Regions from separate parts of the Streptomyces sp. NPDC005533 genome, predicted to be linked through region 1. Evidence: riboswitches for the same ligand, from Rfam matches in the RefSeq annotation. Region 1 holds a riboswitch; each other region holds the start of a gene.
What was found. A riboswitch is a leader RNA that binds a small molecule or an ion and turns the genes downstream of it on or off. The one in region 1 is predicted to bind cyclic di-AMP.
Positions count from the first base shown of each region.

Region 1 (3,200 bases):
CCGACGAGAACGAGGGGGCGGAGCAGTGAGCGACACCGCAGCCGTCACGATGACCTTCCACCCGCGCCCGCAGGCCGGCGAGCCGCAGCCGTGGGCCTTCCCGGCCCCCGACCGCGGGCAGCTGTCCAACGGGCTGACCCTGCTGCGCTGCCACCGGCCGGGCCAGCAGGTGATCGCGGTCGAGGTCAATCTCGCCGCCCCGCTGGACGCCGAGCCCGAGGGCCTGGACGGCGTGGCGACCATCATGGCGCGGGCGCTCTCCGAGGGCACCGACAAGCACTCCGCGGAGGAGTTCGCGGCCGAGCTGGAGCGCTGCGGCGCCACCCTCGACGCCCACGCCGACCACCCGGGCATCCGGGTCTCCCTGGAGGTCCCGGCCTCCCGGCTGGCCAAGGCGCTGGGCCTGCTCGCCGAGGCGCTGCGCGCCCCCGCCTTCGCCGACGCCGAGGTGGACCGCCTGGTCCGCAACCGGCTCGACGAGATCCCGCACGAGCTGGCCAACCCCCAGCGCCGGGCCGCCAAGCAGCTCTCCCACGAGCTGTTCCCGGCCTCCCTGCGGATGTCCCGGCCGCGCCAGGGCACCGAGGAGACCGTCGCCCGGATCGACTCCGCCGCCGTACGCGCCTTCTACGAGGCCCACGTACGCCCCGCCACCGCCACCGCGGTGGTCGTCGGCGACCTGACCGGCATCGACCTGGACGCCGTGCTCGCGGACACCCTGGGCGCGTGGACGGGCAACACCGCCGCGGCCCTGCCGGTGCCGCCGGTGACCGCCGACGACACCGGCCGCGTGGTCATCGTGGACCGGCCCGGCGCGGTCCAGACGCAGCTGCTGATCGGCCGGATCGGGCCGGACCGCCACGACCAGGTCTGGGCGGCCCAGGTGCTGGGCACGTACTGCCTGGGCGGCACCCTCACCTCCCGCCTGGACAAGGTGCTGCGCGAGGAGAAGGGGTACACGTACGGCGTGCGCGCCTTCGGCCAGGTGCTGCGCTCCACCGCGGACGGCAAGGGCGCCTCGATGCTGGCCATCAGCGGCTCGGTGGACACCCCGAACACCGGTCCGGCGCTGGAGGACCTCTGGAAGGTGCTGCGCACCCTCGCGGAGGGCGGTCTGACCGATGCCGAACGCGATGTGGCGGTACAGAACTTGGTGGGCGTGGCCCCGCTGAAGTTCGAGACGGCGGCCTCGGTCGCGGGCACCCTCGCCGACCAGGTCGAGCAGGAGCTGCCGGACGACTACCAGGCGCAGTTGTACGCCCGGCTGGCCGAAACGGGCACCGTGGAGGCGACTTCGGCGGTCGTGAAGGCCTTCCCGGCGGACCGCCTGGTCACGGTCCTGGTGGGCGACGCGGCAGTGATCGAGGAGGCGGTGCGCGCCCTCGGGATCGGGGACGTCTCGGTCGTCACCAACTGACCTGTCGGTGACGGCCGGCTGACGGTCGACCGACGGATCACGCAGGGGCTCTGGCGGGCTTATCCGCCGGAGCCCCTTTTGTCCGTTTGGCGGCTAGGTTGCTCGTATGGGGTGTGGCGTACGCAACAAAAAGGCGCGTCTGTTTGGCGATTGACTGATGATCCGCCTAGCGTCGGCCGTGCTGTTCGTCAGTTGTGCCCGCCGCACCCGCGGCACCGGACAGCGATCGCCGAGTCCCCGTCAGGCGCGAGCCTGGGGAGCCGGGGACCCACATGCGTCCCTGGGGTGAATCGGACCCCCTCGCAAGAGGAGGCCCGTAGGAGACCTTCCTGCTCCGAACCCGTCAGCTAACCCGGTAGGCGAGAAGGAAGGAAAGGATCAAACCCTTCATGGCGTTTGGCAGTCGTCCCGCTGGTACCGGTAAGCACCGTGGCTCCAGCCGTCTGAGCAAGAAGACCGCCGGTTACGCCGGTATCGCCGCGATCGCCACCACGGGTGTCGTCGGCTCCCTCGCCGCCCCGGCCTTCGCCGCGGACAACCACAGCAGCTCCGCCCCGGAGAACGGGCTGGGTGCCGTGGTCGTCGCCGAGGACCTCGCGGGGGACATCGCCGACCAGGCCGACTCCCAGCAGCGCGCCGCCGAGCACGCCGCCGCCAAGGCGCAGGCGGAGGCGGAGGCCAAGCAGAAGGCCGCCGAGGCCAAGCGCCTCGCCGAGGCCAAGGCGAAGGCCGAGCGCGACGCCGCCGAGCGTGCGGCCCGCGAGGAGGAGCGCAAGCGCCTCAACACCTTCGTCGCCCCGGTCGACGGCTCGTACGTCAGCACGCAGTACCACGCGGGCGGCGGCATGTGGTCCTCCGGCAGCCACACCGGCATCGACTTCCACGCGGCCTCCGGCACCTCGGTCCACGCGGTGGGCTTCGGCACCGTCGTCGAGGCCGGCTGGGGCGGGGCGTACGGCAACAACGTCGTCATCAAGCACAACGACGGCACCTACACCCAGTACGGGCACATGACCTCGCTGAACGTCTCCGTCGGCGAGCAGGTCACCCCCGGCCAGCAGATCGGCCTGTCGGGCTCCACCGGCAACTCCAGCGGCCCGCACCTGCACTTCGAGGCCCGCACGGGCTCGCAGTACGGCTCGGACATCGACCCGATCGCGTACCTGCGTTCGCACGGCGTCAGCCTCTGACCCCGTCCGCACCTTTTCCGAAGGCCCCGGCTCCCCGAGCCGGGGCCTTCGTGTTGCGTCCCTGTGCAAATGTTTCGCATTTTCGGCCGCTCTCGGAAATTATCGTGTTGCAATAGAGTCGCAGCACGCGCACGTGCGTGCATTGAGGCTGGCAGTCGGAAATAGGCGGAGGTTCGGTCTTGCGTATTCCTGCGCACGCGGTATGCACGGCAATCCGCGCCGACATCGTCTCCGGGGCGTTCGAGCCGGGCGGCCGGCTGACCGAGGAGGTGCTGGCCCGCCGGTACGGCGTCTCGCGCGTCCCGGTCCGCGAGGCGCTGCGGACCCTGGAGTCCGAGGGCTTCGTGACCACCCGGCGCCACGCGGGGGCCTGCGTGGCCGAGCCGACCGAGCAGGAGGCCGCGGACCTCCTGGAGGTGCGGATGCTCCTGGAGCCCCTGGCGGCCGCCCGGGCCGCCCGGCGGCGCACCGAGGCGCACCTCAAGGTGTTGCGCGGGCTGGTCAGACTGGGGCAGGAGCGGGCCAGGCGGGGGCAGGGGGAGGATCTGCGGTCCCTGGGCGGCTGGTTTCACGAGACGCTCGCCCAGGCCTCC
Region 1 covers NZ_JBIAJH010000024.1:6,511-9,710, reverse strand. Annotated here, with positions in the region: gene ACFYP3_RS23510 (M16 family metallopeptidase) at 1-29, shown strand, start outside; gene ACFYP3_RS23505 (M16 family metallopeptidase) at 50-1,417, shown strand; cyclic di-AMP (ydaO/yuaA leader) riboswitch at 1,635-1,794, shown strand; gene ACFYP3_RS23500 (M23 family metallopeptidase) at 1,807-2,607, shown strand; gene ACFYP3_RS23495 (GntR family transcriptional regulator) at 2,787-3,200, shown strand, end outside.

Region 2 (3,200 bases), on a different contig from region 1:
AGACCAGCGGGTACGCCTCGACGAGCTCGGCGTAGTAGTCGGTCATCTCGGCGGCCGAGCGGGACTGGCCCTCGAACTCGTACTTGCCGTCCTTGTAGAACTCGGACGCGGCGACGTCGAGCGCGAGCGCGATGTCCTTGCCCGGGGTGTAGCCGGCCTGCTTGATGGCCTCGACGATGAGGTCGAGCGCGGCGCGGTTGGACTCCAGGTTCGGCGCGAAGCCGCCCTCGTCGCCCAGACCGGTGGAGAGGCCCTTGGTGTGCAGGACCTTCTTGAGGGTGTGGTAGACCTCGGCACCCCAACGCAGCGCCTCGGAGAAGGACTCCGCGCCGATCGGGGCGATCATGAACTCCTGGATGTCGACGTTGGAGTCGGCGTGCGACCCACCGTTGAGGATGTTCATCATCGGAACGGGCAGCAGGTGCGCGTTCGGACCGCCGAGGTAGCGGAAGAGCGGGAGGTCCGAGGCCTCGGACGCGGCGTGCGCGACGGCGAGGGAGACGCCGAGGATGGCGTTGGCGCCGAGGGAGCCCTTGTTGTCGGTGGCATCCAGGTCGAACATGGCCTGGTCGATCAGGCGCTGCTCGGTGGCGTCGTAGCCGACGAGCTCCGGGCCGATCTGCTCGATGACGGCGAGGACGGCCTTCTCGACACCCTTGCCGAAGTAACGGTTGGGGTCACCGTCACGGAGCTCGATGGCCTCGAATGCACCGGTGGAGGCGCCGGACGGGACGGCAGCACGGCCGGTGCTGCCATCGTCGAGGCCCACCTCGACCTCGACCGTGGGGTTGCCTCGGGAGTCCAGGATTTCCCGGGCTACGACGACGTCGATGGACGGCACGAGCATCTCCTTCTGGGATGTGACGCTGGGTGTGCGGTGGCGTGTCAGGCCGTGGGACGGCCTTGCCGCTTAGAGCCTAACCGGCCCGGGGCAGTCGACCGGCCGACCGCCCGACCCCTGGGACGAAAAAGGGGCCGAATACCCCTCTTCCGGGACATAGGTCTCGGCATCCTCGCCCGTCACCCGGCACGCACACCGCCGCCCGGCGCGTGGGGGGAGACGCGCCGGGCGGCGGGAACGCTGTGCGTTGCGTACGCTCCTGCGGCTATTGCCGCAGTGTTCAGCTGAGCTTCAGCTTCTGACCCGGGAAGATCAGGTCGGCGTCCGAGACGATGTCCTTGTTCAGCTCGAAGACCTTCTCCCAGCCGCCCTTGACGCCGTTGGCCTCGGCGATGGTGCCCAGGGTGTCGCCGGCCTTGACCTCGTACGAGCCGTTGCCGGTCTTCGGGGCCTCGGGGGCCGCGGGGCGCTCGGAGCGGGTGGTCGGGGCCTCGGAGCGCTTGGTCTCCTTCTTCGGCGCGGCCTTCGGGGCGACCTTCGTCTCGGTCTTCTTCGCGTCGGCCTTCGGCTTGTTCTGCGTCGAGCCCTCCGTACCGCCACCGGTGGAGGAGGAGTTCGACAGGCCCTTGCCGCAGCTCGGCCAGGCGCCCTTGCCCTGGGCCTTGAGGACCTTCTCGGCGACGGCTATCTGCTGGGCCTTCGAGGCCTGGTTGGCCTGCGCGGCGTACGACTTGCCGCCGAAGGCGGCCCACGTGGAGGACGAGAACTGCAGTCCTCCGTAGTAGCCGTTGCCCGTGTCGATGGACCAGTTGCCACCGGACTCGCACTGCGCGACCTTGTCCCACTCGGACGCGGTGGCGGCGCCGGCGGTGCCCGCGGCCATCAGGGGGGCGGCGACGGCCACACCGGCGACACCGGCGAGCGTGACGATGCGGACGGCCTTGGAGCCGCGACGGTGCTTGCCCTTGCCGGAAAGCAGCATGGATTTTCTCCTCACCGACGCCTACGAGGTGAGCTGTCGGGTTCGGGCGAGTGAGTTGCCCGGCCGTGCGACCTAGCGCACGTCTTGACCCCTAGCCGGTGGCGTGACCGTCTCTCAACGGCCGCTCCCGGCGCCTACCTTGGTTCCCCCGCTCCTGCCTTCGGCGCTTGACGCGACGACTGTTCCCCCCGTCCGCCGGCAGGATTCGGCGATGCGGTCGAAGGAGCCCGCGGTGGCGGGCGACTCAGAAGGTAGACAGGTCTCTCCCCGATGTTCAACGAGGAACATCGGGGAGAGGGGGTCCCTACTTGCGCTGTTCCCGGGGGCGTTTGCGCAGGTGAGGGCGGGGTTTGCGGAAGCCCCGGGGCGGGACACGCCAGTTGACCGGAAGAGACACATGTCTCACTTACAGATAACCGACAATCAGTTCTTTCCGGGCGCCTGAAGTGTCCTTATTACACGGTTAGATCCAGGTTCTGGCCGGGCTTGATCAGGTTGGCGTCCTCGCCGATGACCTGCTCGTTGGCCTCGTAGAGGCCGTTCCAGCCGCCCTTGACTCCCTTGGCAACCGCGATGGTCGCCAGGCTGTCGCCCTCCTGGACCGTGTACGTGGGGGTCGACGCGGCGTCAGACGGGACGGGCGCCTCGGTCGCGGGCGCCCCGCGGTGCTTGCCGCTGCCCTCGGTCGGAGTGGCGCCCGGAGTGGCGCCCGGGGTCGCCGGGGCGGTCGGGGCCGCCGGGTCCGTCGGGGTCGCACCCGGGGTGGTGGGCGGGGTGGTGGGCGCCGAGGGATCCACCGGGAGGGTCGGAGCCGTCGGGTCGACGGGCGGCAGCGGCGTGGTGCCCGGGGTGCCGGGGAGCGTCGGCGCGGACGGGTCGACGGGCGGCGTCGTGGGGGCGTCCGGCGCCGGCATGACGGGCAGTCCGACGGACGGCGCGTCGGGGATCAGGAAGGGGCTGCCGGTCGGACTGGGGGCCGCGTGGGTCGGGGCGCCGAAGTCCTTGGCCGGCTCGCCGCCGGTGGTGGACGGCACGGCGTCGTCCGGGCGGGAGGGCGAGGGGGCGATCGGGCCGGAGCTGCCGGGCAGACCGGGATCCACCTTGGCGGCGGGGCCCTGCTGCTCCAGGCCGGCCGAGGTGGCGCACAGCGGCCACGCCTGCGGACCCTGCGAGGCCAGCACCCGCTCGGCCACGGCGATCTGCTGGGACCGGCTCGCGAGGTCGGCCCGCTCGGCGAAGTCGAGTCCGCCGGCGTTCTGCCACTCCTCCTGGGTGAACTGCAGCCCGCCGTACGCGCCGGTGCCGGAGTTGGCACTCCAGGAGCCGCCGCTCTCGCACTCGGCGACCTTGTCCCAGGTCGCGGTGTCGGCAGCGGTG
Region 2 covers NZ_JBIAJH010000014.1:78,703-81,902, forward strand. Annotated here, with positions in the region: gene eno (phosphopyruvate hydratase) at 1-847, opposite strand, end outside; gene ACFYP3_RS16715 (transglycosylase family protein) at 1,122-1,823, opposite strand; cyclic di-AMP (ydaO/yuaA leader) riboswitch at 1,827-1,999, opposite strand; gene ACFYP3_RS16720 (transglycosylase family protein) at 2,279-3,200, opposite strand, start outside.
Region 2: another riboswitch for cyclic di-AMP. It lies ahead of ACFYP3_RS16715 (transglycosylase family protein); the one in region 1 lies ahead of ACFYP3_RS23500 (M23 family metallopeptidase).

Region 3 (3,200 bases), on a different contig from region 1:
GGCCATGGTGGACGAGTACGAGCTGCTGCACGAGGTGCGGGGGCGCGGGCTGATGATCGGCATCGAGTTCGGCCGGCCGTCCTCGCTGGGGCTGCGCAGCCGCTGGACGATGCTTCAGGCGGCCCGCAAGGGGCTCTTCGCCCAGATGGTCGTGGTGCCCCTGCTCCAGAAGCACCGCATCCTCACCCAGGTCTCCGGGGACCACCTGGAGGTCATCAAGCTCATTCCGCCGCTGGTCGTGGACGAGCGGGACGTCGACCGCTTCGTCGGCGCCTTCCGCGCGGTCATGGACGAGGCGCACGGCGGGTCCGGGCTGATGTGGGACTTCGGCAGGACGCTGGTGAAGCAGGCCGTCGCCCAGCGCTGACGGCCCGCTCCGGGCGGTCTACGCCAGCAGCCGGTCACGCAGCCGGCCGAGGGTCTCGGGCTTCAGCCCGAGGCCCTCCGCCAGGTACGGGTCCACCCCGCCCCAGGTCGCGTCGATGGTCTCGAATGCGGCGACGAGGTACTCGGCGCGGGCGTCGAAGAGCGGTGCGAGCAGCTCCATCACCTCGGGGGAGCGGGCCTCGTCGGTCGCGCTGCTGCGGTGCACGCGGTAGCGGCGGTGCGGGGCGTTCGACTCCAGGTAGTCCGCCACGATCGCCTCGCGCTCGACGCCGAGCGCGAGCAGGGTGACGGCGATCGACAGACCGGCCCGGTCCTTGCCGGCCGCGCAGTGCAGCAGGGCCGGGACGCTGTCCTCGGCGAGCGCGTGCACGACCCGGCTGTGTTCGGCCGTGCGCTGCTCGATGATCCTGCGGTACGAGTTCGTCATCCGGGCCGCGGCCTTGCCGTCGCCCAGGATCGTGCGCAGCTGGTCGAGGTCGCCCTCGCGGACCAGCCGCCAGAACTCCCGGCCGTCGGCCGGATCCGAGAGCGGGATGTTCACGTTCCGGACCCCGGGCAGTTCCACGTCCAGCCCCTCCAGCGCGTGGTCGGCGCCGTTGCGGAAGTCGAAGATGGTGTGGAGGCCGAGCGAGGCGAGGAACTCTGCATCGGTTTCAGTGGCATGTGCGAGATGTCCGCTTCGGAAGAGTCGTCCCGTCCTGACCCTTCGGCCATCAGAAGTCGGCAATCCGCCCACATCGCGGAAATTGCGCACTCCGGTCAGCTCCGGCTCCTGTATCTGCTGGGTCACGGGAACTCCTCCGCTTCAAGGTGAGACTTCTGTCCGAATTGAGCTGTTTGGCGCCAACTTGCCATATCCGGAGGCGAGATCGGGCACGTCCCCGTGAGCCAGATCATACGGTGACCGTGAGTGCCTGATCACGAATGCCGAATGGCCCCGTCGGAGCGGTTGTTGACGGCGGGTAATGGACGCAGGGTGACCAGAATTCCGCCGATTCCTCATCCCTGTGATTCCGTCAGGGAATTCATGGCTTGTTCCCCGCCGTCGCAAGGGTTTACCTTCGCGATCGATCCGGGTGGATCGCCGAATCCTGCCGCCGCCCGGAAACCGCACCCGACTATTCGCGCGGCAGGAGCGGGGGAACCAGGTAAGCCGCTGTCCCGGAGATCTTTTCGGAGATCTTTTCGCCGGGACGGCTCGGGGTGAAGACGTACAGGTCCAGTACAGGTACGTCCGGACATCTCCAGTCCGAACCCGACAGCTCACCTCGCAGGCGCCGGAGAGGAATTCGCCATGCCTGCAAAGGGTAAGCACCGCCGTCCCAAGTCCCTTTCGATATCGCGCGGTTTCGCCGTCGCAGGCACCGGTGGCGCGGCCCTCGCGCTGCCGCTGATGGGCGCCGCGGGCGCCCAGGCGGCCGGCGCCCCGGCCGCGGCGACCGCGGTGGCCCCCGCCGTGGCCCCGCAGGTCCCCGTCGCGCTGCAGGCCGCGCCCGTCGCCGCCGTGCAGGCCGCCCCGAGCGTCTACACGGTCGTGCCGGGCGACTACCTCTCCAAGATCGCCGCCGAGCGCCACCTCTCCGGCGGCTGGGAGCGCCTGTACGCCGACAACCGCGAGGCGGTCGGCAGCAACCCGTCGCTGATCCACCCCGGCCTCAAGCTGCACCTCGGCGGTCCGGGCGCGGCGGACCCGGCGGACGCCGCCCCGGAGGCGGAGGCCGAGCCCGCTCCGGAGTCCGCCCCCGAGGCGGCGCCGAAGCCGGCGCCGAAGCCGGCCGCGAAGGCCGCCCCCGCGGAGCAGGACTCCGAGGCCGGGGCGCCCGCCGCGCAGAAGTCGGCCTCCGGCTTCGTCGCCCCGCTCGCCTCCACCGGCGTCTCCACCCAGTACAAGGTCGCGGGCAGCATGTGGTCCTCCGGCTACCACACCGGCGTGGACTTCATCGCGAGCTCCGGCACCACCGTCCGGGCCGTCGGCGCGGGCACCGTCGTCTCCGCCGGCTGGAGCGGCTCGTACGGCAACGAGGTCGTCATCCGCCACGCGGACGGCAAGTACTCCCAGTACGCCCACCTGTCCCAGCTGTCCGTCTCCTCCGGCCAGAGCGTCACCGCCGGGCAGACCCTCGGCCTCTCCGGCTCCACGGGCAACTCCACCGGCCCGCACCTCCACTTCGAGATCCGTACGGGCCCCTCGTACGGCTCCGACATCGACCCGCTGGCCTACCTCCGCTCGAAGGGTGTGAGCATCTGACGGCACCCGCCGTCGGCGCAGGGACACACGTGAGGCCGGGGCCCGAGGGGGGTCCCGGCCTCACGTGTACTTATTCCTTATCCCCCACGTGGTACAGATCACGGTCCGTCAACCCCTCATTACGTTGGCGTAGGTTGGTTACGGGAGTGAAGGATGGTGTCCCGTGGCAGCGACGACGACGAAACTCAAGACCATCGGCTCGTACGCGGCGATCGGGGACAGCTTCACGGAGGGCGTGGGGGACCCGGGATCCGGGGATTCGTATCTCGGCTGGGCGGACCGGCTCGCCGTACTCCTGGCCGATCAGCGCGACGAGCACGACTTCCGCTATGCGAATCTGGCGGTGCGCGGAAAGCTCCTCGACCAGATCGTGGCCGACCAGCTTCCGAGGGCCAAGGCCCTCGCGCCCGACCTGGTCAGCTTCTGCGCGGGCGGCAACGACATCATCAGGCCCGGCAGCGACCCGGACGACGTGGCGGAACGGTTCGAGGCGGCCGTGGCCGACCTCGCCGGCGCGGTCGGCCAGGTCATGATCACGACCGGCTTCGACACCCGGGGCGTGCCG
Region 3 covers NZ_JBIAJH010000017.1:114,909-118,108, forward strand. Annotated here, with positions in the region: gene ACFYP3_RS19230 (aspartate aminotransferase family protein) at 1-367, shown strand, start outside; gene ACFYP3_RS19235 (tyrosine-protein phosphatase) at 386-1,177, opposite strand; cyclic di-AMP (ydaO/yuaA leader) riboswitch at 1,460-1,677, shown strand; gene ACFYP3_RS19240 (peptidoglycan DD-metalloendopeptidase family protein) at 1,682-2,635, shown strand; gene ACFYP3_RS19245 (SGNH/GDSL hydrolase family protein) at 2,799-3,200, shown strand, end outside.
Region 3: another riboswitch for cyclic di-AMP. It lies ahead of ACFYP3_RS19240 (peptidoglycan DD-metalloendopeptidase family protein); the one in region 1 lies ahead of ACFYP3_RS23500 (M23 family metallopeptidase).